3 regions of the Xanthobacter sp. DMC47 genome follow, and region 3 is predicted to be linked to each of the others. Evidence: predicted binding sites of a transcription regulator. Region 3 holds the regulator's gene; each other region holds the start of a gene.

Region 1 (10,182 bases), on a different contig from region 3:
TACAAGCGCGGCAAGCTGCCGGTGAACCGCCTGCTCTCCTCCACCGGGCCGCTCGACACCATCAACGAGAATTTCGACCGCCTCGACCGTGGCGAAGTGGTGCGGCACGTCATCGTTTACTGACCGCAAAGGGGCCGCGGCGGCGCGGCCCCTTTCCTTCCGCGGCGGATCGCCTAATCTGCCGCGGGTTCCCGAGGAGAAGTCATGCGCGTCGCCATCCGTCTCGCCGCCGTCGCCGCGCTGGCCATTGCCGTCTCCGGCTGCGACAAGTGCGGCAACTGGTTCGGCCAGGGCACGCCGGTGGGCAAGCCCGGCGCGTGCCAGTCTTCGACCCCGCGCTGATCCGCCCTTTTACCCCGCCGCTTCCTTGCATCGGCGGGGCTCCGCCGCTATAAGCGCGCCTTCGCTTTCGGCATGCGCCCCCCTGGAGGCGTGCCGCAGGGCGAAATCGCGCGTCCATACGGATGCGGCGATGGAAACTCGAAAATCAGGACAAGTGCCATGACTGCCATCAAGGAACTGAAGGCTGTGGCGCGCCCGCGGGCCGGCAAGGGGGCCGCCCGTGCCGAGCGCCGCGCCGGGCGTGTGCCCGCCGTGATCTACGGCGAGAAGCAGGACCCCATCACGATCTCGCTCGACTTCATCGAGATCAACAAGATCATCTATGCCGGCCACTTCCTCACCACCCTGTTCGAGGTTGACGTGGACGGCACCAAGCACCGCGTCATCCCGCGCGACTACCAGCTGGACGTGGTGAAGGACTTCCCCCTCCACGTGGACTTCCTGCGCGTCTCCAAGGGCGCGACCGTGACGGTCGAAGTTCCGGTGCACTTCGTGAAGCAGGAAGCCTCCCCGGCGCTCAAGGCCGGCGGCACCCTGAACGTGGTTGCCCACACCGTCGAGCTCGAGTGCGATGCGGAGAACATCCCCGCCGCCATCGAGGTCGACCTCACCGGAGCGGAATTCGGCGACGCCTTCCACCTGTCCGCTCTCAAGCTGCCGGCTGGCTCCAGCTGGGCCGGCCAGGGCGATGACACCCTCGCCACCATCGTCGCCCCGGTGGGCGCCGAGGAGGAACCGGCGGCGGAAGAGCCCAAGGCCTGAGCTGATCGCTGACCATCCCGGGCGCCGCGCTTTCTTCAAAGCCGCGGCGCCCCGTTTTCCGGGCCGGAGATCCGCCTCATGTTCCTGTTCGCAGGGCTCGGCAATCCCGGCCCGAAATATGCCGGCAACCGGCACAATGTCGGCTTCATGGCGCTCGATGCCATCTGCCGCCGCCACCGCCTCGGGCCGCTGAGGCGCCGCTTCCAGGCCGCCGCGGCGGAAGGCGAGATCGCCGGCGAGAAGGTCATCGCGCTTTTCCCCGAGACCTTCATGAACGAGAGCGGCCGGGCTGTCGCCGAGGCCCAGCGCTTCTACAAGATCCCCCTCGACCACATCTTCGTCTTCCATGACGAGCTGGACCTGCCCCCCGCCAAGCTGCGGATCAAGAAGGGCGGCGGCAATGCCGGCCACAACGGTCTGAGGTCCATCACCGCCCAGTGCGGCAACGATTACTGGCGCGTCCGTCTCGGCATCGGCCATCCCGGCGACAAGGCGCTGGTGCATGCCTACGTGCTCAACGACTTCGCCAAGTCGGAGAAGGGCTGGGTGGATGCCGTGAGCGACGCCTGCGCCGATTTCGCCGAACTGCTGGTGAAGCAGCGCCCGGATGAGTTCCAGAACCGCGCCCATCTCTTCCTGGAAGCCCAGGGCTTCGGCGAGCAGAAACGGGTCGGCGAGAAGGGCTGAGGCCCCGCCTACGACCATGGCGCAAGCTTCGGCGGGTTGCGCACACGCGGCCCGAGGGGCTATGCGATCCCCCAACGGCCGCAGCGCGGCCTGATCCTTTTCTTCCATCCTGCAGCCGCACCGGCGGGCGGGTGCAACTCCGGGCTTTCCATGGGCTTCAAATGCGGCATCGTCGGGCTTCCCAACGTGGGCAAGTCCACCCTCTTCAACGCGCTCACCCAGACGGCGGCGGCGCAGGCGGCGAATTATCCGTTCTGCACCATCGAGCCTAACGTGGGTGACGTCGCGGTGCCCGATCCGCGCCTCGACACGCTGGCGGAGATCGCCGGCTCCGGCGCCATCATCCCCACCCGCCTCACCTTCGTGGACATCGCCGGCCTCGTGCGCGGCGCCTCCAAGGGCGAGGGTCTCGGCAACCAGTTCCTCGCCAACATCCGCGAGTGCGACGCCATCGCCCATGTGGTGCGCTGCTTCGAGGATGGGGACGTGACCCATGTGGAAGGCAAGATCGCGCCGGTCAACGACATCGAGACCATCGAGACCGAGCTGATGCTCGCCGACCTCGAGAGCCTCGAGAAGCGCCTGCCGACGCTGGAGAAGAAGGCCAAGGGCGGCACCGACAAGGAAGCCAAGGAAACCCTCGACCTCGTCATGCGCGCCCTCGTCCTGCTGCGCGAGGGCAAGCCCGCCCGCCTCGCCGAGGTGAAGCCGGAAGAAAAGAAGCTTTTCAACCAGCTGGGCCTGCTCTCCGCCAAGCCGGTGCTTTATGTGTGCAACGTTGAGGAAGGCTCCGCGAAGGAGGGCAACGCTCTCTCCGCCGAAGTCTTCAAGCGCGCCGCCGAGGAAGGCGCCAAGGCGGTGGTCGTCTCCGCCAAGATCGAGAGCGAGATCGCGGTGCTGCCGCCCGACGAGCAGAAGGAATATCTGGAGGCCATCGACCTCGACGAGCCGGGCCTCAACCGCGTCATCCGCGCCGGCTACGAGCTGCTCCAGCTGCTCACCTATTTCACCGTCGGCCCGAAGGAAGCGCGGGCCTGGACCATCACCGCCGGCACCAAGGCCCCGGCGGCGGCGGGCGTGATCCATACGGATTTCGAGAAGGGCTTCATCCGCGCCGAAACGGTCGCCTACGACGACTACGTGAAGTTCAAGGGCGAGGCCGGCGCGCGCGAGGGCGGCCGGTTCCGGCTGGAAGGCAAGGACTATGTGGTCGCCGACGGCGACGTGCTGCACTTCCGCTTCGCCAACTGAGGCTGCGTGATGGTCGGGGCCGGGCCGCAGTTACTCGGCCGCTTCACCTTCACGGCCGAGGAGATCGTGCGCTTCGCGCGCGCCTACGATCCCCAGCCCTTCCATGTGGATGCGGAGGCGGCCGCCGCCTCCCCCTTCGGCACCCTCATCGCCTCGGGCTGGCACACGGTCTCAACATGGATGGGCCTGTTCGTGCGCGCCCATGGCGCGGCGGTTGAAGCCCTGCCCGCCGACCACGCCGCGGTGATCGCGCCCGTGGGCGTCGGCTTCGGCCTGACCGACCTCAAATGGCTGGCCCCCGTGCGCGCCGGCGACACCATCACCTTCTTCACCGAAATCCTCGACGCCCGCCCCAGCGGCAGCCGCCCCGGCTGGACGATCTACCACCGCACCGGCAGCGCCCGGCGGGAGGATGGGACCGAGGTGATGCGCTTCCAGCTGAGGCATCTGGCGCCGGACACGGCTCTACCTAATGAGTGCCGCTGACCGCACTTAGGCTCCGCCCTAAAGAAAATGTCGCCGTAGATTAGGCCCGCCTCCCTTGTGCCTGCCAAGTTTGCCGTGTAGATTCCCCAGACTCGAAGCTGGGCGGAAGTGCACATGTCAACTCAGGCGGACGCGATCCGCGCTCTTAATCGGCGACTTTTAGACGACCTTGAAGTCGATCTCGCTGGCGTCGTCGAGAGGGAGGACAACGCGCGGCGCGCGCTTACCGCCGCGGCCGAAGCTCGCGCGGAAATCGAACGCAAGCGCAGCCTTATTGTCGAAGTCGAGAAATTGCAGTTAGCTGCACTAGGGGAGAGCCCGTTAGGCGAAGCCCTTACGCAAACGCACCGGATCAGCTCCCGCCCCAAACGAGCGCGGATTGGTCCACAGCGATACGCAATCCTGAAAGCTTTGCAAGTCTACGGCGCGCTTTCCATTCCTGAGATCGAACGCCTGACTAAGCTCGTCTCTAAGCGCATTCGGGACCAGCTAAGGGATGATGCGCTTGATGGCATCGTCACTCCCGATGCGAGTACCGACGAGCGATACTCTCTAAGTGATCAAGGCGATGAGCTATTGAACCGCTTTGAGGCTTACCGCCAAGCCAAGGGCATTCCGTTGCCGAGCGCGGATGATGCGCACCGGATCGACGATTCTGACAGCCAAGGAGAAGATGATGACTTTACGGAAGAAACTCCCTCTGGATCGGCGGTCTAGCCGGGGGGAGTAGCCGGATCAGGTGTTCGAGCACCTGATCCGGCTTTGACCGCGAAACTTATCCCCCTGCTCGGGTTCTAAGTTACACGTGCTTGACGCATACCAAGAATCGCACGGGTCGATGCCGAATTCAAGGCAGGGGGCTTTTTCCATTACCCAATGGAGGCTCCCGTGAGCTTGCGTGATCATTTTCCGTGTTCCTACTCGAAGGCGTGCCACGTTCTCTGGGCTGTCAATGTTATGGGATGGTCTCAAACGAAAGCAGCGGTGGTGCTCGAACTTAACTGCGGCACCGTCAATCATATCGTCAAAGGACGTCGGTTCCCGGAAGCGGTCCCCTTGCCGCTCCCCGGCTGGCATTGAAAGCACGAGAAGCCCGCTTCATAGCGGGCTTCTTCAATACGACGGTCATCCCCACGCCCAGCTTGACGTTTGCGTTATCCTCGCCTTCCATCGGCCTCCAACGACAGGGAGGCCGCCTTGCCCGACATCTTCTTCGAAGATTTCATCATCGGTGAGGTGAAGACGTTCGGCTCGCACAAGGTCACCGAGGAGGAGATCCTCGCCTTTGCACGGGAGTTCGATCCCCAGCCCATGCACCTCGATGCGGCGGCCGGCAAGGCGTCCCTGCTCGGGGGGCTCGCGGCCTCCGGCTGGCATTCCTGCGCCATCATGATGCGGCTCATCTGCGACGGCTTCCTGCTGCGCACCGCCGGCCAGGGCTCGCCCGGCGTCACCGAGAACAAGTGGCTCGCGCCCGTCTTCCCCGGCGACGTGCTCACGCTCCGACGCACGGTGCTGGAGAGCCGCACCTCCAAGAGCAAGCCCGACATGGGGCTCGTGACGTTTCGCTTCGAGCTTCTCAAGGCCGACAAGAGCGCCGCGGTAGACCAGACCTGCGTGTGCATGATCGGCCGCCGCAACCCGGGAGCGCGCCTCGCATGATGTATTTCGAGGACGTCGAGGTGGGTGCCACGGCCGCGCTGGGCAACCACTCCTTCACCGAGGCGGAGATGCTGGCGTTCGCCCGGCTCTACGATCCCCAGCCGTTCCATGTGGACCCCGAGGCGGCCCGGCGCAGCCCGTTCGGCGCGCTGGTGGCCTCCGGCTGGCACACCGCCGCCATGTGGATGAAGTGCTTCGTCGCCTCCAACATGGCGCTACCCAGGGAGGCCTCGAAGCCCGGCGAGGACAGCGTGCCGGGCGGCGGCTCCTTCGGCCCAGCCTCCGGCTTCACCAAGCTGCGCTGGGTGAAGCCGGTCTATGCGGGCGATACCATCTCGTTCGCCACCGAGGTGCGGGACAAGATCACCATCAAGTCCCGGCCCCAATGGGGCTTCCTGCGCACCTACAATTCCGGCATCAACCAGCACGGGGATCTCGTCATCGACTTCGAGAGCACCGTGCTGATGCGCCGCCGGCCCTGAGGCGCGTCAGCCCTCCAATTCCTCTTTCAGGATTTCGAGGCGCAGCCATTCCTCCTCCGCCGCGTCGAGGGCCGCCTGCGTCTCTCCAAGCGCGGCCGAGGCCTTGTCGAAGCGCGCCGGGTCGCGGGCGTAGAGCGCGGGATCAGCGATCTCGGCAGCGAGCTTCTCCAGCTTCGCCCGCAGGTCGTCCATGGTCTTGGGCAGCGTCTTGAGCGCGTGCTGCTCGTGGAAGGAGAGCCGGCGCTTCGCCCCGGCTGGCGACGCCTTGCCGGCCTCCGGCTTCGGCTCCGCCCCGGCCTTCCCCTTGGCAGAGCTGGCGCCCTTGTCCCGCGCCTCCACGCCGCGGCCGCGCTGGGCCAGCATGTCCGAATAGCCGCCGGCATATTCGCGGAACGCGCCCTCCCCTTCCGCCATGATGACGCTGGAGACGGTGCGGTCGAGGAAGTCGCGATCGTGGCTGACGAGGATGACGGTTCCGGGATAGTCCGCGACCATCTCCTGCAGCAGGTCGAGGGTTTCGAGATCGAGGTCGTTGGTGGGCTCGTCCAGCACCAGCACGTTGGAGGGCAGCGCCAGCGCCCGTGCCAGCATCAGCCGGCCGCGCTCGCCGCCGGAGAGCACGAAGAGCGGCGCGTTGGCCTGCTCGGGGGTGAACAGGAAGTCCTTGAGGTAGCCCATCACATGCTTGGGCACCCCGCCCACCTGCACCTGGTCGGAGCCGCCGCCGGTAAGCGCATCGCGCAGGGTGGTGCCGGGATCGAGCGCCGCGCGCTTCTGGTCCAGGCTCGCGACTTCGAGGTTGGTGCCGAGCTTCACCGTGCCCGAATCGGGGGCAAGTTCGCCGGTGAGCAGCTTGATGAGGGTGGTCTTGCCGGCGCCGTTGGGGCCGATGATGCCGATGCGATCACCGCGCAGGATGCGGGTGGAGAAATCCTTCACCACCGACCGGTCGCCGAACGCCTTGGCGATGTGCTTCGCCTCGATGACCAGCTTGCCCGAGGCCTCGGCCTCGCTCACCGCCAGCTTGACGTTGCCGACGGCGCGGCGCTCCTCGCGCCGGTCCTTGCGCATGGAGTGCAGCAGGCCGAGCCGGCGCACGTTGCGCTTGCGGCGGGCGGTGACGCCGTAGCGCAGCCAGTCCAGTTCCGCGACGATCTTGCGGTCGAGCTTGTGGCGCTCCGTCTCTTCCTGCTCCAGCACTTCGTCGCGCCACGCCTCGAAGGCGCCGAACCCCTGCTCCAGCCGCCGGGTCTGGCCACGGTCGAGCCACACGGTGGCGCGGGAAAGCGTTTCGAGGAAGCGCCGGTCATGGCTGATGAGCACCATGGCGGACTTAAGGCCCCTCAGCTCGCTTTCCAGCCATTCGATGGCCGGCAGGTCGAGATGGTTGGTGGGCTCATCCAGCAGAAGCACGTCCGGCTCCGGCGCGATGACGCGCGCCAGAGCGGCCCGGCGGGCCTCGCCGCCGGAGAGGTGAGCGGGGTCTTCCTGTCCGGTCAGGCCCAACTCGGTGAGAAGATATTGGGCGCGATAGGCATCGTCGCCAGGCCCGAGACCGGCCTCCACATAGGCGAGCGTCGTCGCATAGCCGGAAAAATCCGGCTCCTGCGGCAGATAGCGCACCGTGGCGCCGGGCTGGAAAAAGCGCGTGCCGGAATCCGGCTCGATGAGCCCCGCCGCCACCTTCAGCAGCGTGGACTTGCCCGAGCCGTTGCGGCCGACAAGGCACACCCGCTCGCCCGCCGACACGGAAAGCTCCGCACCGTCGAGCAGAGGGGTGGCGCCGAAGCGCAGATGGATGTCCTGGAGGAAAACGAGCGGAGGAGCCATGGAGCCGGATTAAAGCCCTCTGCCCCGGAACGCAAAGCCCGTTCGCACGGCGCCTGCCTTCGCGGCCCGCTCGTTCCTCGCACGACACGGCGACGCGACCGCTGCCGGGACTATTCCGGCAGCGCGCGCAGTCCCGCCATCAATGTACGGTGGAAGATCCGTTCAGCTTGGACATCTGGTCCTTGAGAACCAGCTTCTTGCGCTTCAGCTCGGCGACACGAAGAGGATCCGAGGCGGGGCTGTTCATTTCGCGGCTGAGCTCCTGCTCGATGGCCGCGTGACGCCGCTTCAGCTCCTGAAGGTGCGACTGGATGGACATTCTGAGCCACTCCCTGTCTGCAACACGACATCAGTCTGTCACGGAGCCGACGAAGAGTCGACCGCCTTGTGGACCGTCTTTCCGCCCCTCCGGCGACCTCCCATCTTGCGGCGCGGCAAGCCCATGCCATAGTCATTCCAGATGGGGGCGAGCGGGCGGCGGACCCGCGCGCCGGTGACAGGACCGGGCATGACGAGCGACGAGGAACGGGATCTCAAGGTCCACCTGGAGCGCCTGAAGCAGGAGCATCGCGATCTCGATGCGGCGATCGAGGCGCTCACCAGCGTGTCGGGATCGGACGTGCTGCAGATCCAGCGGCTCAAGAAGCGCAAGCTGCAACTGAAGGACCGCATCGGCCAGATCGAGGACGAATTGTTCCCCGATATCATCGCCTGAGCGGACGCGCCTGGCAGAGGCGCGAGGCCGGATCTCCTGAGGAGGCATCCGGTGCGCGGAGGCCGGGCGTGCCCGGTCTCCGGAAAGCGGCAGAACGGCTCAGAGCTGGCCAAGCAGCGCGGCGGCGCCGGAGGCGTCTGCCTTGGAAGGCACGTCCTCCACGTTGAGGGTCTTCACCACGCCGTCCTCGACCACCATCGAATAGCGCTTGGAGCGCACGCCGAGACCGGCGGCCGAGCCGTCGAAGGTGAGGTCGAGCGCGGTCGCGAAGGAGGCGTCGGGGTCTGCCAGGAACACGATCTTGCCATCCGCGCCGGACGCCTTTTCCCAGGCGCCCATGACGAAGGGATCGTTCACCGACACCACGGCGATGGCATCCACGCCCTTGGCCTTGATGGCGTCAGCCTCGTGGACGTAGCCCGGCAGATGGTTCTTGTGGCAGGTGGGGGTGAAGGCACCCGGCACCGCGAACAGCACCACCTTCTTGCCCTTGAAGATTTCGTCGGTGGTCTTCGGCACGGGGCCGTCCTCGGTGGGAACACGGAAGGTGGCGTTGGGCAGTTTGTCGCCGACCGAAATGGGCATCGTCTTCTCCACAATTTTGGGCGTTTGCGCCCGCGCCGACAATACGGGCTTTTAATCGCGAGAAAAGCGCCCGCCGCGCGCCCGAGCAGGCGAATTCAGCGCGGCGGAAGCTGCGGCACCTGCACCGTGGTGATGATCGCCTTCGGGCTGTCCACGAGGGTCAGGGTCAGCGGCGTCCCCGAGGGATCGGTGCCAGCGGGCACGCCCTCCAGCGGCAGCTCGAAACGGGCGGCACCATCGGGCAGCATGGTCTTCTGCGGCAGCGGCAGGGCCCAGCGGTCCGGGCCCTCGGCGAAGAGATCGGCCTTGGGATTTTGCGCCTTCACCTCGATGACGAGGCGGGGCGGCTGGGCGCTCGTGTCCAGTTCGATCTTCTGCACGGAGGTCGGCTCGGCAACACCCAGCGGACGTTCCATGGGCAGGGCCGCGCGGGCCGCCGAGATGCGGGACGCCTCTGCGCCCGCGTCTGCGCCAAGCGGTACGGCCAGATCCGCGCGGGCGGGCATGCACAGCGCTTCGCACACCGCGAAATCGAACGCGAGGACGAGCCGCGCCGGCTTGTCCTTGTCCTTCAGCTCCACCTTCAGGGGGAACAGGACCGCCCCCTTGTAGCCGATGGAAAAGCCCCCGCCCCCATCGGCGAAGCGCTTGGGCGCCGGCCATTCCATTTCCACGCGCGCGACGTTCTCCGAGCCGCTCCAGTCCAGAGTCGGCGGCACGCCGCTGTCGCCGGGATAGCGCCAGTAGGTCTTCCAGCCGGGCGCCAGCTTCAGCTCGATGCCCGCGTCCGCCGTCGTGCCCGAGACGGCGCCGGCCATCAGGATCACATCGGCGCCCGGCACCTTCACCGGCGGCGCGCTCGCCGCCTGTGTGGCCAATGGGCAGAGCGTGGCCACAAACGCGACGGCGAGGAGCATGCGGCCAAATGCGCCGGTCGGGGACGGAAGGGCAGGCCGAACCGCCGGCCATGCGCCGCGGGAGCGCAGAGGGGTCGATATCATGGCCTAGCGGGTACCTGCTCGCGGCGCCGACGCAAAGCCCCGGACATCACCCACGGCGCGCACAAGCGTGTGAGCCGCCGTCAGCCCCACCGCCTTGCCGGCCCCCAATGGGACCTCCTGCGATGCAATCCGCATTTCCAAGACGCCCGAACGGCGGTACCCTTTCTCCATGACTGCGAGCCAGAACCACACGATCGAAGGCGGAGGGTCGGGTTTCCTCGATGGGCAGATGCTCATCGCCATGCCGACCATGCGCGACGAGCAGTTCGCCCGCACCCTCGTCTATATGTGCGCCCACTCTCCGGAAGGAGCCATGGGCATCGTGGTGAACCAGCCGGCGAGCCACATCGACTTCACCGACCTCCTCGTCCAGCTTGAT
Region 2 (10,182 bases), 110 kb from region 3:
CCAGCGGCGTCACCGCCTCGTCGGCATCGAGCGCGCCGAGGAGGCGCAGCAGCGCCTTCGCCTCGGTCACGGCGGGCGCGGGGGGCGGATCGAGGAAGGGGAGGGCGGCGGGATCGCGCACGCCCACGCGGGCGAGGTCGAGCACGAGGCCGGTGAGGTCGGCAGCGAGGATTTCGGGCGTGGCAAAGGCGGGGAGACTCGCTGTCTCGCCCTCGCTCCACAGGCGATAGCAGACCCCGGGCTCGGTGCGGCCCGCGCGCCCCCGGCGCTGGTCGGCGGCGGCGCGGGAGACGCGGACGGTCTCGAGCCGCGTCAGCCCCACATCCGGCTCGAAGCGCGGCACGCGGGCAAGACCGCCGTCCACCACCACCCGCACGCCCTCGATGGTGAGCGAGGTCTCGGCAATGGAGGTGGCCAGCACCACCTTGCGCCGTCCGGCCGGTGCCGGCAGCACGGCGCGGTCCTGCTCGGCGGCATCGAGAGCACCGAACAGGGCGACGATATCGACCTTCGGGTCGCGCACCTGCTCCAGCAGCAGCGTCTCGGTGCGGCGGATCTCGGCGGCGCCGGGCAGGAAGGCGAGGATGGAGCCCTCTTCCCGGTCCAGCGCGCGGCGGATGGCGTCGGCCATCTGGCGGTCGATGGGCGCGCGCGGATCGCGGCCGAGATAGGCCGTCTCCACCGGAAAGGCACGCCCCTCGCTCTCGATCACCGGGGCGGGCGCGCTCGCTCCCATCAGCGAGGCGACACGGGCGCCGTCCAGCGTTGCCGACATGGCGAGGAGGCGAAGGTCGTCCCGGAGCCCGCGCTGGGAATCAAGGGCAAGGGCGAGGCCGAGATCGGCATCCAGGCTGCGCTCATGGAATTCGTCGAACAGCACGGCGGCGACCCCGGCAAGTTCCGGGTCGTCCAGCACCATGCGGGTGAAGATGCCTTCCGTGACAACTTCGATGCGGGTCCGGCGCGACACCTCGGAGGCGAGCCGCGTCCGGAAGCCCACGGTGCCGCCCACGGCCTCGCCGAGGGTCTGGGCCATGCGCCGCGCGGCGGCGCGGGCGGCCAGGCGGCGCGGCTCCAGCACGAGGATTTTTCCGCCCACGGCCCAGGGTTCGTCGAGTAGGGCGAGGGGCACACGCGTGGTCTTGCCGGCACCGGGTGGGGCCACCAGCACGGCGCAGGGATTGGACGCGAGCGTCGAGCGGATGTCGCCGAGCACGGCGTCGATGGGGAGGGTGGTGTCGAACATGGCGCGCGCCGCCCTTATGCGGCCGCGCCGTGCGAAGGCCAAGGGGGAGGGCCACCTTGCCAGCGGCGCGCATCGGTGCCTTAAGGAACGCCCCGTCCATCACCGGGATCAGAGCACCATGGTTTCCGCCCCGTCCAGCCTTACCAGCAAGGTCCGGCCGCTCGCTTTCGAGGCCGGCATCGTCGCCCTCGCCTTCCTCGATGCGAAGGCCGCCTTCGTGGGCACGGACGGCGCGGTGTTTCTGATCGGGCTGGAGGAGGGGGCAACGCCGGTCCCGGTTCCGGTCCACGACGGCGGCGTGCTCGCCGCGGTTTCCGATGGCAGGCGGCTCGTCACCGGTGGTGACGACGGGCGTGTGATGGAGACGCGCGCCGACGGCACCACCCGCGAACTGGCGCAGCAGAAGGGTCGCTGGATCGACCGGGTGGCGCTGGGGCCGGACGGGGCCATCGCCTATTCGGCCGGCAAGGTCGCCCATGTGTTGCTGCAGAAGGGCGAGCCGAAGTCGCTGGAGGTGCCGTCCACGGTGGGCGGGCTCGCCTTCGCCCCCAAGGGCCTGCGCCTCGCGGTGGCGCATTACGGCGGCGTGACGCTGTGGTTTCCCAATGCGGCGGGCGCCAAGCCGGAGGTGTACGGCTGGAAGGGCTCGCACCTCGGGGTGGTGTTCTCGCCCGATGGCCGCTTCCTCGTCAGCACCATGCAGGAGCCGGCGTTGCACGGCTGGCGCGTCGTGGACGGAGCGCACATGCGCATGTCCGGCTATCCCTCGCGGGTGAAGTCCTTCGCCTTCACCGCCGACGGCAAGTGGCTGGCCACCTCCGGCTCCGGCGAGGCCATCCTGTGGCCGTTCCAGGCCAAGGACGGGCCCATGGGGAAGGAACCCATGATGCTCGCACCCTCGCCCACCACGCGGGTGACGGTGGTGGCGCCGCACCCCAAGGACCCGGTCATCGCCATCGGCTATGAGGACGGCATGGTGATGATGGTGCGCATCTCGGACGGCGCGGAGATCCTGCTGCGCGCGCCCGACAGCGACCCCGTGACCGCCATGGCCTGGCACGGCTCCGGCGGGGCGGTTGCGTTCGGCACGGACAAGGGCAAGGGCGGGCTGCTCGTCTTCTGAACCGCATCGGTCCTTCCGGCGCCAAATCGTGCGGGAATCGGAGCGAAGTCCTTAGCCGGTTAGGCGGATTGCGCGGCCGGGCGGCTTTTCAGCGCGGGCGCGCCGCTTTACGTTGACGGCCGTCCATTCGCAGGTGCGAAACGCGACAGCCGCACGAGAGACCCGCCGATGAAGATCGCCGACGTTCGACGCACTGCCTACTCGATGCCGCTCACCAACCCGTCGTTTCCGCCGGGCCCGTATCGCTTCATTGACCGCGAATATCTCATCATCACCTACCGGACCGATCCGGAGGCCCTGGCCAAGGTGGTGCCCGAGCCGCTCGAGATCACCGAGCCGGTGGTGAAGTACGAATTCATCCGCATGCCCGATTCCACCGGCTTCGGTGACTACACCGAAACCGGACAGGTTATCCCGGTCCGCTTCAACGGGCAGGAGGGCGGCTACGTCCACTCCATGTATCTGGACGATGAATCGCCGATCGCCGGCGGCCGCGAGCTGTGGGGCTTCCCCAAGAAGTACGCGCGTCCCAAGCTCGAGGTGGAGACCGACACGCTGGTCGGCACCCTTCACTACGGCAGCGTGCTCTGCGCCTCCGGCTCCATGGGCTACAAGTGGAAGGCCGGCGACAAGGAGAAGGTGCTTGCTTCCCTCCTGACCCCGAGCTTCCTGCTCAAGATCATCCCGGACGTGGACGCGACCCCGCGCATCTGCGAGCTGGTCCGCTACTATCTCGAGGACGTCACGCTCAAGGAATGCTGGGTCGGGCCCGGCGCGCTCGGCCTGTTCCCCCACGCGCTATGCAACGTCGCGGCCCTGCCGGTGCTGGAGGTCCTCTCCGCCGTGCACATCAAGGCGGACCTGACGCTCGGCCTCGGCCAGGTGGTCTACGATTATATGAAGGAAGGCGCCTGACCTGATCATTCCGGCGGCGCTCCGGGCGCCGCCGGGTCGGGGGAAACAATTTCAAGGGGATGAAGGCCGATGACCGAGGCTGCCAACCAGCGCTCCAGCGAGCTGTGTGACATCATCGACGAATACAAGCGCGTTGCGCTGGTGTTTCAGGGCGGCGGAGCGCTCGGTGCCTACCAGGCCGGCGTCTACGAGGCGCTGTCGGAGGTGGGGTGCGATCCCAACTGGATCTCCGGCGTGTCCATCGGCGCCATCAACTCGGCCATCATCGCCGGCAATGCCCCGCAGGACCGGGTGACCAAGCTCAGGGACTTCTGGGAGACCATCACCTCCCAGCGGATCCTGCCGTTCAACCTCGAAGGCGACATCTACCGCCAGTGGCGCAACCAACTGAGCGCTACCCGCACGATCCTTCAGGGCCAGCCCGGCTTCTTCAGGCCGCGCTTCCCCAATCCCTGGATGCTGCCGTCGGGGGCGCCGGGCGCGACCTCCTTCTATGACACCTCGCCCCTGCGCGACACGCTGCTGCGGCTCGTCGATTTCGACCGCATCAATTCCCGCGAGAAGCGCTTCTCCGTGGGCGCGGTGAATGTGCGCACCGGTAATTTCATCTATTTCGACAATCAGGAGCACAAGATCGCTCCCGAGCACATCATGGCCTCCGGCGCGCTGCCGCCCGGCTTCCCGGCCGTGAAGATCGACGGCGAGTTCTACTGGGACGGCGGCGTCGTCTCCAACACCCCGCTGCAATTCCTGCTCGACCAGCCGGACCATCCGAGCGCGCTGGTGTTCCAGGTGGATCTGTTCAGCGCCCGCGGGCAGCTGCCGCGCGACATGTTCGACGTGTCCGAGCGGCAGAAGGACGTCGCCTATTCGAGCCGCACCCGCTACACCACGGACGTCTTCCGCCGCGTGCAGGACCTGCGCTCCAAGCTCTACGACGCGCTCCAGCGCATTCCCGAGCAGCTGCGCACCGAGGAGGACATCGCCCTCATCGACGATTATTCCAGCTCCGGCCCGGTCAACATCTGCCACCTGATCTATCAGGAAAAGACCTACGAGCGGGAATCCAAGGACTACGAGTTCTCGCAGACCTCCATGCGCGAGCATTGGCAGACCGGCTACGAGGACACGGTGAAGACCCTGCGCCGCAAGGAATGGCTGAGGAAGCCGGACGATTCCATCGGCATCGTCATCCACGACATCCACCGCCTCTCCGAGTGAGGGGCGGCCGGATCAGATGAGGCCGCGCACCAGCATGTAGGTGCCGAGCAGGCCGAGCCCGGAAAAGAAGATGCGCCGGAACATCTGCGGGGAGGCCGCCCGGCGCACCATGGCGCCGAGCTGCATGCCGATGAAGGCGGGCAGCAACGCGGCCGCCGAGGCGAGCGCGGTGGCGGGATCGGCCAATGCCCCGCCGCCGTCTCCCGGATGGAACAGCACCACCGCGAGGGCCGTGGTGGAGACGATGAAGGTGAGGCCGAGGGCCTGCACCAGATCGTCCCGCGCCAGTCCCAGGGACTGCAGATAGGGCGCCGAGGGCATCACCGAGACGCCGGTGGTGCCGGTGACGAGACCGGTGAGGAAGCCCATCACCGGGGATAGCCAGGGTTCGTGGCGCACCGGCACCTTCAGCTGCACCGAGGACAGGCCCAGCGCCGCGTAGGCCAGCAGCGTCGCCCCCAGCACCGGCTGCGCCGCGGGCGAGGCGAGGCCGCCCAGGAGCAGGCCCCCGACGAGCGTGCCCGCCACCACCATCACCATCATCCAGAAGAAGCGCCGGGCGATGGGCAGGATGTTCGGCCCAGTGAAATACTGCCAGAAATTGGTCACCGTGGCCGGGAGGATGAGCAGCGCCGCCGCATCGGGCGGGGCGAGAAACACGCTCAGCAGCCCGATCCCGACCGTGGGCAACCCCATGCCGATGACGCCCTTCACCATGCCCGCCAGCACGAGCACGGCGAAGCCCGCGGCGATCAGCCCCGGATTGATGGAGGAGACGGCGGCGGCCGCCGTTTCAATCACCCGAATGGGTCCGGCCGGATCAGAATTCGGCGTCCAGCTCTTCCAGTTCTTCCGGCTCGGAGAACGCGCCGTCGATCCACTCCCGGACCAGCGGCAGCTCCATGATGCGGGCGCGATAGGCCTCGGATTCCGGATCGAGCTTCACGTCGTAGGTGGTGAAGCGGGAGCAGACCGGCGCATACATGGCATCTGCCAGCGTCGGCGCCGCGCCCATCAGGAACGGTCCGCCGTGGGCGGTGAGGCAGCCGCGCCATATGGCGGTGATGCGCTCGATGTCCGCCTGCGCGCCGGCCCACACCTTGAAGCCGGGATAGTGCGCCTTGATGTTCATCGGCAGCGCCGAGCGCATGTTGGCGAAGCCCGAGTGCATCTCTCCCGAGATGGAGAGGCAATGGGCGCGCACCGCGCGGTCGGCGGGCAGCAGACCGGCCTCGGGGAAGACTTCGTTGAGGAAGGAGGCGATGGCCAGCGTGTCCCACACCGTCACGTCCTCGTGCACCAGGCGCGGGACGAGGAAGGAGGGCGACAGCAGCAGCAGCTCCGCCTTGGCGTCGGGATCGTCGGTGGGCACCCGCTCCTCCTCGAAGGAGAGGCCGGCCATCTTGCACAGCAGCCAGCCGCGCATGGACCAGGAGGAGTAGTTCTTGCTGGAGATGGTGAGCGTCGCCATGCCTGTCCCGTGCCTCGGATTTGCGATCCCTGACCTGACCGTTCCCCTCGACCCTTCCGCCTTTGTTTGTTTTTGGCGCAGCCGGCGGCTTCGATTTTGATCGGGCATCCGGCGCGGTCGCTCGGCCGTCGGCCCTACTGCTAAGGATGCGTGTTGCAATGCACCACGCATAGCTCCAATATCAACTTAACAGGTACATCTGTTCAGGCTTGCTGCAAAGCGGAAAGCTGGGCCTGCGACAACTACTTAATGCTTCCGCCGGCCGTCGGGGGCCGGGCGTGGGGGACGCGGAGCAGAAGGACCTTTCGGCATCATGCTGCAGACTTCTTCCAGGTTCACTCCTCTGGCACCGCGGTGCCGGACGGTCCGGCGCACGCTGCCATGATGTACTCCGCCTATCAGGCCCAGGCCGACCTCATGAGCCCGATGAGGTTCTTCGCCAGCCTCGCGCGGCAGACCCTCAACGGCCCCCTCGTCAACGGCTACGGCCATCTTGGCTTCCGGCAGATCGCGGCCGCCTGCGAATTGATCGAGCGGGCCGGCCTCACCCATGGCCGACCGTCCTTCGGCATCAAAACGGTTGAAGTCGGCAATCGCGAAGTGCTGGTGACGGAGGAAAACACCGCCGTCCTGCCCTTCGGCACCCTGCTGCGGTTCAAGAAGGACGTGGACATCGCCCAGCCGCGCGTCCTCGTGGTGGCGCCCCTCTCCGGCCATTTCGCGACGCTGCTCGTCAATACCGTGAAGACGATGCTGCCGGACCATGACGTCTACATCACGGACTGGCACAATGCCCGCGAGGTGCCCCTTTCGGCCGGTCCGTTCGGCTTCGACGATTATGTCGAGCACGTCATCCGCTTCCTGGAGATCATGGGGCCGGGCGCCCATCTTGTGGCGGTGTGCCAGCCCTGCGTGCAGTCCCTCGTCGCCGCGGCGGTGATGGCGCAGGAGAAGAACCCGGCGGTGCCGGCCTCGATGACGCTGATGGCCGGGCCCATCGACTGCCGCATCAACCCCACCAAGGTGAACGAGCTCGCCACCTCGAAGCCTATTTCGTGGTTCGAGAAGAACCTGATCTCGACGGTGCCCAAGGGTTTTGCCGGCTCGGGGCGGCGGGTCTATCCCGGCTTTCTCCAGCTTACCGCCTTCGTGAACATGAACCTCACGCGGCACATCAAGGCGCATCTCGACCTCTACAACTCCCTCGCGGAGGGCGACGAGGAGAAGGCCGAGACCACCAAGGCCTTCTACGACGAATATTTCGCCGTGCTGGATCTGGCCGCCGAGTTCTACCTGGAGACCGTGCGCTACGTGTTCCAGGAATACCGTCTGCCCAAGGGCGAATTGACCTACCGCGGCCGGCCCATCGATTTTCGCGCCATCCGCAAGACGTCGCTGCTGACGGTGGAAGGCGAGCGGGACGATATCTGCTCCATCGGCCAGACCATGGCGGCACAGGACATCTGCTCGGCGCTTCGGCCGCACAAGAAGCGCCACCACATGCAGGCCGGCGTCGGCCATTACGGCGTGTTCTCGGGCCGCAAATGGGCGGGTCAGGTCTATCCCATCGTCCAGAACCACATTCTGGCGAGCGATTGAACGGCAAGCGGTTGAACGGTTCGTGAGCGGACGCTGGGGCAGGAGTTGCCAACCCCTGCCTGTAACGGTACTCGGGCAGGGTCCTTTTCCCGGACCCAGCCCCGCGGACCTCCCACACGGATCTGCCCCGTGACTGCCCCGCTCCGACCCTTGCCGCCGTCGTGACCATTGCCGCGCCCGCCGTGCCGCAGCGGCTGCGGGATCATCCCGCCTTCGTCCTGTTCTGGATCAGTCGCGTCTCCTCGGCACTTGCCTTCCAGATGCTGGGGGTGGTGGTGGGCTGGCTGGTCTACAGCCTTACCGGCAGCGCCGCCGCCCTCGGCCTCGTGGGGCTGGCGCAGTTCCTGCCCATCCTGTGCCTGACACTGCTGGTGGGTCATGTGGCCGATACCTTCGACCGCCGGCGCATCGTGCTCGCCTGCCAGACGGTGTCGGCGCTCACGGTCGGCGCGCTGGCCCTCGCGGAGGGCTCCGGCCATGCCGGCCTCCTGCCGATCTATGCTGCCGTCGTCACCATCGGGGCGAGCCGCGCGTTCGAGGCTCCCACCATGGCGGCGCTGCTGCCCCGCCTCGTTCCCGGCGAGGTGCTGCCGCGCGCGCTGGCGGTGGCCTCCTCCGCCATGCAGATGGCGACCATCGCCGGCCCCGCCGTGGGCGGCTTCGCCTATATCTTCGGGCCCGCCGTGCCGCTGACGCTGGCGGCGGCCTGCTACGCCGTGGCTGCGGCTGCCATGGCCTTCATCCGCCATGTGCATGCGCCGGGGCCGCGCAACGCGATGACCCTGGAGACCCTGCTCTCCGGGCTCGCCTTCATCCGCCGCAGCCCGGTGGTGCTGGGCTCCATCTCCCTCGACCTGTTCGCGGTGCTGCTCGGCGGCGTCACCGCGCTGCTGCCCATCTATGCGGCCGAGATCCTGCAGGTGGGAACGCAGGGCCTCGGCGCCCTGCGCGCCGCGCCGGCGGTGGGGGCGGTGCTCATGTCCATCGTGCTGGTGCGCCGGCCGCCCACGCGGCAGGTGGGACACGTCATGTTCGCCGCCGTGGCGATGTTCGGCGTAGCGACGGTGGTGTTCGCCCTCTCCTCCAGCTTCCTTTTGTCGCTGGGCGCGCTGTTCGTGCTGGGCGCTGCGGACAATGTGAGCGTCGTCATCCGCTCCTCCCTCGTGCAGCTCTCCACCCCGGACGAGATGCGCGGGCGGGTCAGCGCGGTGAATTCCCTGTTCGTCGGCACCTCCAACCAGCTCGGGGAATTCGAATCCGGCATGGTCGCCGCGCTCATCGGCACGGTGGGCGCAGGAGTGGTGGGGGGCGTCGGAACGCTCCTCGTGGTGGCGCTGTGGACGCGGCTGTTTCCGGCCCTGTTCCACGTGGACGCGATGCCGGTGAAGGTCGAAACCCGGCGCTGATCCAAACCCGCCGCACCCGCGCCGCTGCTTGGTTTGCCGGCTTTGCTCAAGCTCTCCGGTTGACGCCGGGCCGCGCTTTTCCCATGGTGCGCGCGCCTGCGCTTCCGCGCGGCCTTGACCCGCTCGCCGCGACTCTGCGCGGCGGCGTTTCCGCCCCGCGCCCGTGCGCGGCATCGTCTCCACGCCGCGCGAGTCCACGGGTTGCCCCGGTTTCGCGCGTCCTGTGACCTTCGCGGCGCCCCGATGAACCGGCGCCGCTACGCCCGAGGAGTGTTTCACCATGAGCGACTGGCCGGTCCACGCAAAGATCGACGGCCCCATCGTGATGATCGGATTTGGCTCCATCGGCAGGGGCTGCCTGCCGCTTATCGAGCGCCATTTCGATTTCGACCGCGAGCGCATGGTGGTGATCGATCCGGTGGCGGACCACCGCAAGCTGCTCGATTCCCGGGGCATCCGTTTCGTCCAGTCCGAAGTCACCGCCGAGAACTACCGCGACCTGCTCACACCGCTGCTGACCAACGGCGGCGGCCAGGGCTTCTGCGTGAACCTCTCGGTGGACGTGTCCTCGGTGGCCGTGATGGAGCTGTGCCGCGAGATCGGCGCGCTCTACATCGACACCGTGGTGGAACCCTGGAAGGGCTTCTATTTCGACGAGGACATGCCCACCGCGGCGCGCACCAATTATGCGCTGCGCGAGAGCCTGCTCGCCGCCCGCCGCCGCAATCCCGGCGGCACCACCGCGGTGTCCACCTGCGGCGCCAATCCGGGCATGGTGTCCTGGTTCGTGAAGCAGGCGCTGCTCAACGTCGCCCACGACACCGGCCTCGACCGGCCCGAGCCGACCACCCGCGAGGAATGGGCGCAGTTCGCCCGCGCAGTGGGGGTGAAGGGCATCCACATCGCCGAGCGCGACACCCAGCGTGCCCGCGAACCCAAGATCATGGGCCAGTTCTGGAACACCTGGTCGGTGGAGGGCTTCGTCTCCGAGGGCCTGCAGCCGGCCGAGCTGGGCTGGGGCACCCACGAGAAGAGCCTGCCGCCGGACGGCCGTACCCACGAGGCGGGCTGCGGCGCGGCCATCTACCTGCTCTCCCCCGGCGCCGCCACCCGCGTGCGCTCGTGGACGCCGACCCCGCAGGCCCAGTACGGCTTCCTCGTCACCCACAACGAGGCCATCTCCATCGCCGACTACCTCACG
Region 3 (10,182 bases):
ATCTGCTCTCGCTCTCGCGCATCGAACTGAACGCCCACGTCCAGCCGCAAACCAAGGTGGACCTCGGCGCCATCATCGCCCACGTCTGCGACACCCTCTCCCCCCTCGCCCGTGACCGCGGGGTGGAGCTGGAGCAGGTGCGCGAGTCCGGCGACCTGGAAATCCTCGGCGATCGCGACGAGCTGATCCGCCTGTTCGAGAATTTGGTGGAGAACGCCCTCAAGTACGGCGCCGCCGGCAAGACGGTGCAGGTGCGGCTCGCCCGCGAGAACGGTACCGCCGTGGTGAGCGTGCAGGACTTCGGCCCGGGCATCGCGCCGGAGCACCTGCCGCGCCTCACCGAGCGCTTCTACCGGGTGGACGTGGCGGCCAGCCGCGACCAGGGCGGTACGGGGCTCGGGCTCGCCATCGTCAAGCATATCGTCGCCCGCCACCGTGGCCGGCTCACCGTGGAAAGCGAGCTGGGCCGGGGCGCAATCTTCTCCGTACGCCTGGATACTTTGCCGAACCCGGAACAAATGTTAGAAAAAGCAAAGACCTAGGCTGTCATGCCCGTGTCACGCACGCGTCATAGAACCTTGGCGCGCCGGGGCTAAGAGTCCTGAGCCCAGAGTTGCCCCGGCGCCTGCCGGAGCGGCAACCGATTTGGCAAGGAGAGATATCTTGAAGCTCACCACCGCTCTCGGCGTGATCGCCGTAGCCGGCTCGCTGTTTGCCGGCAGCGCCCAGGCTGTCGATTTCACCGGCGCTGGCGCGTCCTTCCCCGCCCCCGTCTACCAGTCCTGGGGCGCGAAGTTCAAAGAGAAGACCGGCTCCACGCTGAACTACCAGTCGATCGGCTCCGGCGGCGGCCAGAACCAGATCATCAACCGCACGGTGGACTTCGGCGCCTCCGACGCGACGGTCCCCGGCGAGAAGCTCGCCGCCAACAACCTGCTGCAGTTCCCGACCGTGATCGGCTCGGTGGTCGCCACCGTCAACCTCGACGGCATCGCCACCAACCAGCTCAAGCTCACCGGCCCGGTGCTCGCCGACATCTATCTCGGCAAGATCACCAAGTGGAACGACAAGGCCATCGCCGACCTGAACCCCGGCGTGACCCTGCCCGCGAACGCCATCGTCCCGGTCTATCGTTCGGACTCTTCGGGCACGACCTCCATCTTCACCGCCTACCTGTCGGCCGTCAGCCCCGACTGGAAGTCCAAGGTCGGCTCTGCCACCTCGGTCCAGTGGCCCACCGGCGCCGGCGCCAAGGGTAACGAGGGTGTCACCGGCACCGTCAAGAACACCAAGGGCGGCATCGGCTACGTCGAGTTCATCTACGCCGCCGCCAACAAGCTGGTCGTGACCCAGCTGCAGAACAAGGCCGGCAAGTTCGTCAGCCCCGAGGTCGCCGGCTTCCAGGCCGCCGCCGCCTCCGCCGACTGGAAGGGCGCCAAGGACTTCGCCGCTTCCATGATCGACGCCCCGGCCCCCGAGGCTTGGCCGATCGTCTCCCCCACCTACATCCTGCTGCCGAAGAACCCGACCAACGTCGAGGCTTCCCGCGAAGTGATGAAGTTCTTCGAGTGGGCCTACACCAAGGAAGGCGCCGACATCGCCGAGAACCTGCACTACATCCCGCTGCCCGCGGCGGTGGTCGAGCAGGTGAAGGCCGCCTTCAAGGCCGAAGTGAAGGGCCCGGACGGCAAGCCCGTCCTCTGATCCGACGCGATCGCGCCGCCCTCCCAAAGAGGGCGGCGCTTTTCCTTAAGGTGACAGGTCCGGTAGCGCACGCATCGACAAGCCGGGGCAGGGGATAAAATGGACGCGACGGTGGAAGGCATGCGGTCTGGCTCGGCAGAGCCCATCAGCAAGGCCAAGGGAACGGGGCGGATCGCCGATCCGATCTTCATCGGCCTCCTCTGGGCGAGCGGCATCTTCGTCCTGATCCTGCTCGGGCTCATCATCGCCGAGCTGTTCAAGGGCGGCCTGCCGGCCCTCCAGCACTTCGGGCTGGACTTCATCTGGTCGTCCGCCTGGAACCCGGTGACCGAGAATTTCGGCGCCCTGGTGATGATCTACGGCACGCTGTTCTCCGCCATCATCGCGGTGATCGTGGCGCTGCCGCTCTCCTTCGGCATCGCCTTCTTCCTCACCGAGATCGCGCCCCAGCCGCTCAAGCGGCCCATCGGCGTCGCGGTGCAGCTGCTCGCCGCCGTGCCGTCCATCATCTACGGCATGTGGGGCTTCTTCGTCATCGTCCCGCTGATGGCGGCCTACGTGCAGCCGCCCCTGATCGACCTGTTCGGCGACATCCCGGTGATCGGCGCGCTGTTCGCCGGCCCGCCGCTCGGCTCCGGCATGCTCACCGCCGGCCTCATCCTCGCCGTGATGATCCTGCCCTTCATCACTGCCATGTTCGTCGAGACGCTCGAGAGCGTGCCGCCCATGCTGAAGGAATCCGCCTACGGCATCGGCGCGACCACCTACGAGGTCTACAAGAACGTCTCCGTGCCCTACGGCAAGACCGCCATGGTGGGCGCCATCATGCTTGGCCTCGGCCGCGCTCTGGGCGAGACCATGGCCGTGACCTTCGTCATCGGCAACGCGACGCGCATGTCCGCCTCCCTGTTCGCGCCGGGAGCCACCATCGCCTCCACCATCGCCAACGAATTCCCCGAGGCCCCGATCGGGTCGCTGAAGCTCACCTCGCTCCTGCAGCTCGGCTTCATCCTGTTCGTGATCTCCTTCATCGTCCTTGCACTGTCCCGGGCGCTCGTGCGCTCGCGGCTCGACTGATCGGGGGCTCGAACGTCATGGCTTCCCTCGCTGCGCGCCGCGCCGTCGACAAGACCGTCAAGGCGGTATCCACCGGCTTCGCCGTCTTCGCCCTGTTCCTGCTGGGCTGGATCCTCTGGACCCTGCTCTCGCGCGGCCTGCCCGCGCTGGGCACCAACGTCTTCACCCAGGTCACCAAGCCGCCGGGCCAGGGGGGCGGCCTTCTCAATGCCATCGTCGGCTCGCTGATCCAGATCGCCATCGCCATGGCCATCGGCGGCCCCATCGGCATCTTCTGCGGCACCTTCCTCGCCGAGAACGGCAAGGGCACCAAGATCGGCGCCGCCGCCCGCTTCGTGAACGACATCCTGCTGTCGGCGCCGTCCATCCTGGTCGGCCTGTTCATCTACACTTTGCTGGTGGTGCCGCTCGGCGGCTTCTCCGGCTGGGCCGGTGCCATCGCCCTCGCCATCCTGGTGATCCCGGTCATCGTGCGCACCACCGAGGACATGCTGAACCTCGTTCCGGTGGGCCTGCGCGAAGCCGCCTTCGCGCTCGGCGCGCCGCAGTGGAAGGTGGTCATGTTCATCACCTGGCGGGCGGCCCGCGCCGGCATCGTCACCGGCGTGCTTTTGGCCATCGCCCGCGCCGCCGGCGAGACCGCCCCGCTGCTGTTCACCTCGCTGGGCAACAACGCCATGTCGACCGACCTGTCGAAGCCCATGGCCAGCCTGCCCATCGCCATCTACCAGTTCGCCGGCAGCCCGTTCGACGACTGGGTGGCCCTCGCCTGGGCCGGCGCGCTGCTCATCACGGTGGGCGTGCTGGTGCTGAACGTGGCCTCCCGCCTCTTCCTGGCCCGCAGCCACTGATTTCAAGGCGCGGGCCATGGCCCGCCGCCTCTCCGCCCCTTCCATTTCCTCCGAAGCACGGCCACAAGCCCAAGCGAGGACAAGATGACTTCAGCCGTCGATCCCACCTTCAATCTCGCGTCCGCCGTGGGGGCCAAGCCCGACGCGCCGCAGGCTCCCGCCAAGATCAAGGTGGAGAACCTGCAGTTCTACTACGGCAGCAACCACGCGTTGCGGAACATCAACTTCCAGGTTCCCGAGAAGCGCGTGACGGCCATGATCGGCCCGTCGGGCTGCGGCAAGTCCACGCTGCTGCGCGTGTTCAACCGCATGTTCGATCTCTATCCCGGCCAGCGCGCCGAGGGCGCGGTGATGTTCGACGGCGTGAACATCGTCGGCAAGGAGCTGGACCCCACCATCGTGCGCACCCGCATCGGCATGGTGTTCCAGAAGCCCACGCCTTTCCCCATGTCCATCTACGACAACATCGCCTTCGGCGTGAAGCTGCACGAGAAGCTCTCCAAGGCGCAGATGGACGAGCGCGTGGAATGGTGCCTGCGCAAGGCCGCCATCTGGGACGAGACCAAGGACCGCCTGCACACCTCGGCCCTCGGCATGTCCGGCGGCCAGCAGCAGCGCCTGTGCATCGCCCGCACCATCGCGGTGAAGCCCGAGGTGATCCTGCTGGACGAGCCCACCTCGGCGCTCGACCCCATCTCCACCTCGAAGATCGAGGACCTGATCGACGAGCTGAAGCAGGACTTCACCATCGTCATCGTCACCCACAACATGCAGCAGGCCGCGCGCTGCGCCGACATGACCGCCTTCTTCTACCTGGGCGAGCTCATCGAGATGGCCCCCTCGGACGTGATCTTCACCAATCCGAAGGAGATCAAGACGCGCGACTACATCACCGGCCGCTTCGGCTGACCGATTGAAGGATCACTGAGATGCCGGATCATATCGTCGCCTCCTTCGATCAGGAGCTGAAGGAAATCGGCCGCAAGGTCGTCGAGATGGGCGGGCAGGCCGAGCGCCTGGTCGCCGACAGCGTCACGTCCCTCATCCGCCGCGACACCGCCCTCGCCCAGAAGGTGGTGCTGCTCGACGCGACCGTGGATCAGGTGCAGCGCGAGATCGAGGACCGGGCCATCCTGGTCATCGCCAAGCGCCAGCCCGTGGCCGTCGACCTGCGCGAGATCGTCGCCGCCATCCGCATCGCCAACGACCTCGAGCGCATCGGCGACCTCGCCAAGAACGTCGGCAAGCGCGTCATCGCCATCGAGGGCGAGTACCATCCGGCGAAGCTGGTGCGCGGGGTGGAGCACATCTCCGACCTCGTGCTCGAGCAGCTCAAGGAAGTGCTCGACGCCTACGCCGCCCGCAACGAGGCGAAGGCGCTGGAAGTGTGGGGCCGCGACGGCGCCATCGACACCATGTACACGTCGCTGTTCCGCGAGCTCCTCACCTACATGATGGAAGACCCGCGCAACATCTCCGTGTGCACGCATCTCCTGTTCTGCGCCAAGAACATTGAGCGTATCGGCGACCACGCGACCAACATCGCGGAGATCGTCTACTACATGGTGACGGGCCAGAACCTGCCGGAGAGCCGCCCGAAGGCGGACGCCTCCAGCGATACCACCCTGCCCTTCCCGGGCCGCACCACCGTTCAGAGCTGATCGCCAAAGGCGACCCGCACACGCTGAAGACGGGGCGCAGAGCCCCGATAGTGACGGATAGAGCAAAGTGCCGGCGCGTATTCTGATCGTCGAGGATGAAGAGCCGTTGACCCTCCTGCTCCGGTACAATCTGGAGTCGGAGGGCTACGGCGTCGAGAGCGTGGGACGCGGCGACGAGGCCGAGACCCGGCTGCGCGAAAGCGTGCCGGATCTCATCATCCTCGACTGGATGCTTCCCGGCCTTTCGGGCATCGAGCTGTGCCGGCGCCTGCGCACCCGGCCGGAGACCGAGCGCCTGCCGGTCATCATGCTCACCGCCCGCGGAGAGGAGACCGAGCGGGTGCGCGGCCTCGCCACCGGCGCCGACGACTATGTTGTGAAACCGTTCTCGGTACCCGAGTTGCTCGCCCGCGTGCGGGCCCTGCTGCGCCGGGCCAAGCCCGAGCACGTGGCGACCCTCCTGCGCGCAGGGGACATCGAGCTCGACCGCGAGACCCACCGGGTGCATCGCGGCGGGCGCGAGATCCACCTCGGCCCCACCGAGTTCCGCCTGCTCGAATTCCTGATGCAGAGCCCCGGCCGCGTCTTCTCCCGCGAGCAATTGCTCGACGGCGTGTGGGGCCAGGACGTCTATATCGACGAGCGCACGGTGGATGTTCACGTGGGCCGCCTGCGCAAGGCCATCAACCGCGGCCGCCAGTCCGACCCCATCCGCACCGTGCGCGGTGCCGGCTATTCCTTCAACGAGATGTTCGCCCGCGCCCATTGAGCGCGGCTTTCGCTCAGGCGGAGGGCGGGCTTTAGGGCGTTGTCTTCGCTCAGGCGCCGCGCGGGCTTTTTGCACCGTCATCCCCCGGCTCGTCCGGGGGATCCACGTGTCCGCTCGTCCGGGTGGTCCGAAATCCGGGCACCCCTCCGGCCCATAAGTGGATCGCCCGCACGAGGCGGGCGATGACGGTCCTGAAAAGGGAAGAAGCGAAGACGGCCGTACGGCCCGCCCCCCTCACCCCGTCCGCACGCCCAGCAGCCCCAGCGCCTGCTTCGCGGCGCGCTCGCCCGAGAGCCAGGCGCCGCCCACCGTGCCCCAGAGGGTCTCGTGGGTGTGCTCGCCGGCGAAGACGAGGCGCCCGCCCACCGTCTCTGTGAAGGCGCGGCGCATGTTGCCGAAGCCCGGCAGGGCGCAGGAGAAGGCGCCGAGCGCCCACGGCTCCTTGCTCCAGCGGGTGGCGAACACCTTGGTCACGCGCGCCGCCGCATCCGCCCCGAACTCGCGCGTCAGCGCCGCCTTCACGAAGGCGGCGGCGGCCTCGGGCGGGCTGTCGGCGAGGCCGGCGGCCACGTCGCCGCCCACCTCCAGGCTGTAGAGATCGGTGCCGCCGATGCGGGCGCGCAGGGCATAGGCGCGCGAGCCGTCGGCGCGGAAATAGATCAGTTCGTCGGCGCCGAGATTGCCGGGATTGCGCGGCATCCGGAAACCGATGTGGTCGAAAGCGCCGAGCGTGATCTTCTCGATCGCCGTGCGATAGCGCGGCGGCAGGTTCGGCCCGATGCGCAGCTTGCCGGCGGCGATGACGCTCGGCGGCACCGCGACGATCACCGTGCGGCCGGTCACGCTGCCCTTGCTGGTCTGCACCGAGACGAGGCGCGGGCTGAGGTCGATGGACCGCGCCACCACCTCGAGCCGCACCGTGAGCGGCCGGGCGAGCTGCGCCACCAGCGTGCCCACCCCCTGCCGGCAGATGTCCTCGCTCTCGCGCTCGTCGGCGCGGGACACGTCCACGGTGGAGACCTGATCCAGCTCCTTGGCGCAGTTGAACGGGCCGAGGACGAAGCGGGCGCTCGGCCCCCACGGCCCGAGGTCCGGCAGGGCACGGGAGGCGGCCATGTCGCGGTTGGCGTCGCCCGCGGCGACGATGGCTCGCTCGCCCCGGCGCACGGTGGCGACGAAATCCTCGTAATCGGTATCGCCCGCCTCGCGCCCGTTCACATAGAGCCGGCCGCCCTCCGGCGCGCGATAGATGTCGAGCCCCTCGGCCCGGCCGAAGGCGGCCATGGGGCGCGCCGCCGGCATGTTGAGGCGCGGCGCGCCGAGGTCGAACGGCACGCCGAACTGACTGGTGTCTGTCACCGTGCGGCCGCCCACCTGCTTGCCGGCCTCCAGCAGCACATAGCTGCGCCCGGCCTCGGCGATGCGCCGCGCGGCGGCGATGCCGGCGGCTCCGGCACCGATGATGATGACATCCGCCTCGATCTGCTGGCCGAGCGCGCGCGAGGTCGCGAGGCTCAGGCCGGCGAGCGGCGCAGCCGCCAGCGCGGCACCACGGGCCAGCAGCGCGCGGCGGGAAAGGGAAAGGCGATCGGGTCCGGTCACGGGCGGAACGCTACCATGGGGCGCAGAGCGGGGCGAGAGGGCGGGCCGCCCTCAGCGGTAAACGCGCGACAACACGGACTTTCCGGCGTTTTCCGCTCCAACCTTCGCAAAATTGTAAGCCGGCATGTGGATAAAGGGGCGCGCGGACGGGCCGCCCCGCTCGCGCTCAGGAAGGGCGGGGAGACCCATGAAAGACCCGGTTCAGAAGACCATCGGCTACAGGCTCACCCACACGGCGCGGCTGCAGAAGGCGCTGTCGGCCCGTCTCCTCGCCGGTCTCGGGCTGTTTCCGGGGCAGGAATCCGTGCTCAAGCTGCTGTGCGAGGCCGACGGCCGCACCATGGGCGATCTCGCCTCGGCGCTGCGGGTGCGTCCGCCCACCGCCTCCAAGACCATCGCCCGCCTCACCACCCAGGGCCTCGTGGAGCGCCGCGCCACCGACGGCGACGGCCGCCTCGTGCGCGTCTTCCTCACCGATGCCGGCCGCGAGCGCGGCGCCTCCATCGACCATGTGTGGGACCAGCTGGAGGCCGAGATGGTGGTCGGCCTCGACAGCAAGGAGAAGAAGCGGCTGCGCAAGCTTCTGCGCAAGGTGGAGAAGAATCTCGCCCTGCGGCTCGGCGCCGACGGCGGCCTCGACGATGAGGCCGAGCCCGGCGACGAGGACGAGGACGCCTGAGGGTCGTCCGCCCCCTCACGCCACCGGCCTTGCGCCCGGCGCATGGAGCGCTGCGCGACCATGCGCCTGACCGCCCTTTTCTCCCGGCCCGTCCCGCGCTATGCGTTGGCTGATCGGTTTTTCAATCGATTAAAGCCACACACCGGCAAAAGCCGCCGCGCCAACGGAAAAAACCTCAGAACGCCGGCCAGATCCGGCGCCGCACCGGGGGAAACATGTCCAACGCCATCGATCTCAAGGACCGCTTCGCCATCGTCACCGGCGGTGCGCAGGGCATCGGCCGCGCCGTGGTGGAGCGCTTTCTCGCCTCCGGCGCCCGCGTCGCCATCTTCGATCGCGACACCGACCTCGTGGTGAAGACCGCCGACGAACTGGGCCGCGCCCGCGTGATGCCCGTCACCGTCGACGTCAGCCGCCTCGCCGACGTGGAGCGCGCGGTGGCCGAGGTGCATGCCGAATTCGGCCGCATCGACATCCTCGTGAACAATGCCGGCGTCGCCGGGGCGAACCACAAGGTGTGGGACTATCCCGAAGCGGAATGGAAGAAGGTGATGGCCATCAATCTCGACGGCCCCTTCTTCTGCTGCCGCGCCGTGGCGCCGCACATGATCGCGCAGAAATACGGGCGCATCGTCAATGTCGCCTCCATCGCCGGCAAGGAGGGCAACCCCAACGCCTCGGCCTATTCGGCCTCGAAGGCGGGCGTGATCGCCCTCACCAAGTCGCTGGGCAAGGAGCTGGCCGAATTCGACATCGCAGTGAACTGCGTGACGCCCGCCGCCGCGCGCACCGCCATCTTCGACCAGATGAGCCAGCAGCACATCGACTACATGCTCTCCAAGATCCCGCGCGGGCGCTTCGTGCAGGTGGACGAGGTGGCCGCGACCATCGCCTTCGCCGCCTCGGCCGATTGCTCCTTCACCACGGGCGCGGTGTTCGACCTGTCCGGCGGCCGCGCCACCTATTGAGGACCGCCATGCGCGCGCCGGGAGACAGTCACGTCACGCCCGCCCCGGCGCCGCTCGTCGGCATCGCGCTCATGTGCCTCGCGGTGATGAGCTTCGCGCTGACCGACACCACGGCCAAATGGCTGAGCGCCCACATCAATGTGCTGATCGTGGTGTGGGCGCGCTATGTCATCCACTTCGCCTTGTCGCTGGTGGTGTTCAACCCGTGGACCGTGCCGGGGCTGATGCGCACCAAGCGGCCGGGGCTGCAGATCGTCCGCTCGGCCCTGCTGTTCGCCACCACGGCATTGAATTTCACGGCCCTCCAGTTCCTGCAGCTGGACCAGACCGTCTCCATCATGTTCTCCATCCCCTTCTTCGTGGCGCTGTTTGCCGGGCCGCTGCTGGGGGAGCGGGTGGGGCTGGAGCGCTGGCTCGCCATCATCGTGGGCTTCGCCGGCATCCTGCTGGTGGTGCGGCCGGGGGCCGGGGGCATCCATCCAGCCGCCGTCCTCTCGCTGGTGGCGGCGGCTACCTACGCGCTTTATTCCATCACCACCCGCATGCTGGCGCGCACGGACGCCAGCAAGACGACGCTGTTCTACACCGCGCTCGTCGGCTCGGTGGTGGCCAGCATCCCCCTGCCCTTCGTGTGGGAAACACCGCGCGACCCGGCGGTGATCGGCGCCATGGTCGGCCTCGGCGCGGTGGCCGGCGCGGGCCATTTCGTGCTGATCCTCGCCCATGCGCGGGCGCCGGCGGCGACGCTCGCGCCCTATATCTACACGCAGATCCTGAGCATGATCGCGCTCGGGTGGCTGGTGTTCGGCCAGGTGCCGAGCCTGTGGACGCTGGCCGGTGCCGCCATCGTCATCGCCTCGGGTGCCTATCT

What was found. Region 3 encodes PhoB, which activates phosphate uptake and scavenging genes when phosphate is short. Its sites were predicted from a motif close to TGTCATNNANCTGTCAT; they were not measured.
Region 1: a site for PhoB is predicted at 7,847-7,863, ahead of ACT54R_RS08065 (DUF465 domain-containing protein). Genes of this name have one in related genera too.
Region 2: a site for PhoB is predicted at 2,512-2,528, ahead of ACT54R_RS24090 (acetoacetate decarboxylase). Genes of this name have one in related genera too.

The regions. Positions count from the first base shown of each region.
Region 1 covers NZ_JBQUZM010000001.1:1,743,412-1,753,593, forward strand. The annotation lists gene ACT54R_RS08015 (zinc-dependent alcohol dehydrogenase family protein) at 1-123, shown strand, start outside; gene ACT54R_RS08020 (hypothetical protein) at 205-342, shown strand; gene ACT54R_RS08025 (50S ribosomal protein L25/general stress protein Ctc) at 502-1,104, shown strand; gene pth (aminoacyl-tRNA hydrolase) at 1,183-1,791, shown strand; gene ychF (redox-regulated ATPase YchF) at 1,942-3,042, shown strand; gene ACT54R_RS08040 (MaoC/PaaZ C-terminal domain-containing protein) at 3,052-3,528, shown strand; gene ACT54R_RS08045 (hypothetical protein) at 3,643-4,245, shown strand; gene ACT54R_RS08050 (MaoC family dehydratase) at 4,726-5,190, shown strand; gene ACT54R_RS08055 (MaoC family dehydratase) at 5,187-5,672, shown strand; gene ACT54R_RS08060 (ABC-F family ATP-binding cassette domain-containing protein) at 5,679-7,502, opposite strand; gene ACT54R_RS08065 (DUF465 domain-containing protein) at 7,642-7,821, opposite strand; gene ACT54R_RS08070 (DUF465 domain-containing protein) at 8,011-8,217, shown strand; gene ACT54R_RS08075 (redoxin family protein) at 8,317-8,802, opposite strand; gene ACT54R_RS08080 (protein-disulfide reductase DsbD domain-containing protein) at 8,898-9,719, opposite strand; gene ACT54R_RS08085 (YqgE/AlgH family protein) at 9,973-10,182, shown strand, end outside.
Region 2 covers NZ_JBQUZM010000007.1:111,767-121,948, forward strand. The annotation lists gene hrpB (ATP-dependent helicase HrpB) at 1-1,246, opposite strand, end outside; gene ACT54R_RS24085 (WD40 repeat domain-containing protein) at 1,365-2,369, shown strand; gene ACT54R_RS24090 (acetoacetate decarboxylase) at 2,538-3,284, shown strand; gene ACT54R_RS24095 (patatin-like phospholipase family protein) at 3,354-4,505, shown strand; gene ACT54R_RS24100 (sulfite exporter TauE/SafE family protein) at 4,518-5,306, opposite strand; gene ACT54R_RS24105 (glutathione S-transferase family protein) at 5,326-5,976, opposite strand; gene ACT54R_RS24110 (polyhydroxyalkanoate depolymerase) at 6,358-7,575, shown strand; gene ACT54R_RS24115 (MFS transporter) at 7,743-8,981, shown strand; gene ACT54R_RS24120 (homospermidine synthase) at 9,262-10,182, shown strand, end outside.
Region 3 covers NZ_JBQUZM010000007.1:2,613-12,794, reverse strand. The annotation lists gene phoR (phosphate regulon sensor histidine kinase PhoR) at 1-542, shown strand, start outside; gene pstS (phosphate ABC transporter substrate-binding protein PstS) at 664-1,704, shown strand; gene pstC (phosphate ABC transporter permease subunit PstC) at 1,804-2,781, shown strand; gene pstA (phosphate ABC transporter permease PstA) at 2,799-3,632, shown strand; gene pstB (phosphate ABC transporter ATP-binding protein PstB) at 3,717-4,541, shown strand; gene phoU (phosphate signaling complex protein PhoU) at 4,562-5,293, shown strand; gene phoB (phosphate regulon transcriptional regulator PhoB) at 5,361-6,062, shown strand; gene ACT54R_RS23550 (flavin monoamine oxidase family protein) at 6,297-7,664, opposite strand; gene ACT54R_RS23545 (MarR family winged helix-turn-helix transcriptional regulator) at 7,852-8,343, shown strand; gene ACT54R_RS23540 (SDR family NAD(P)-dependent oxidoreductase) at 8,559-9,311, shown strand; gene ACT54R_RS23535 (DMT family transporter) at 9,320-10,182, shown strand, end outside.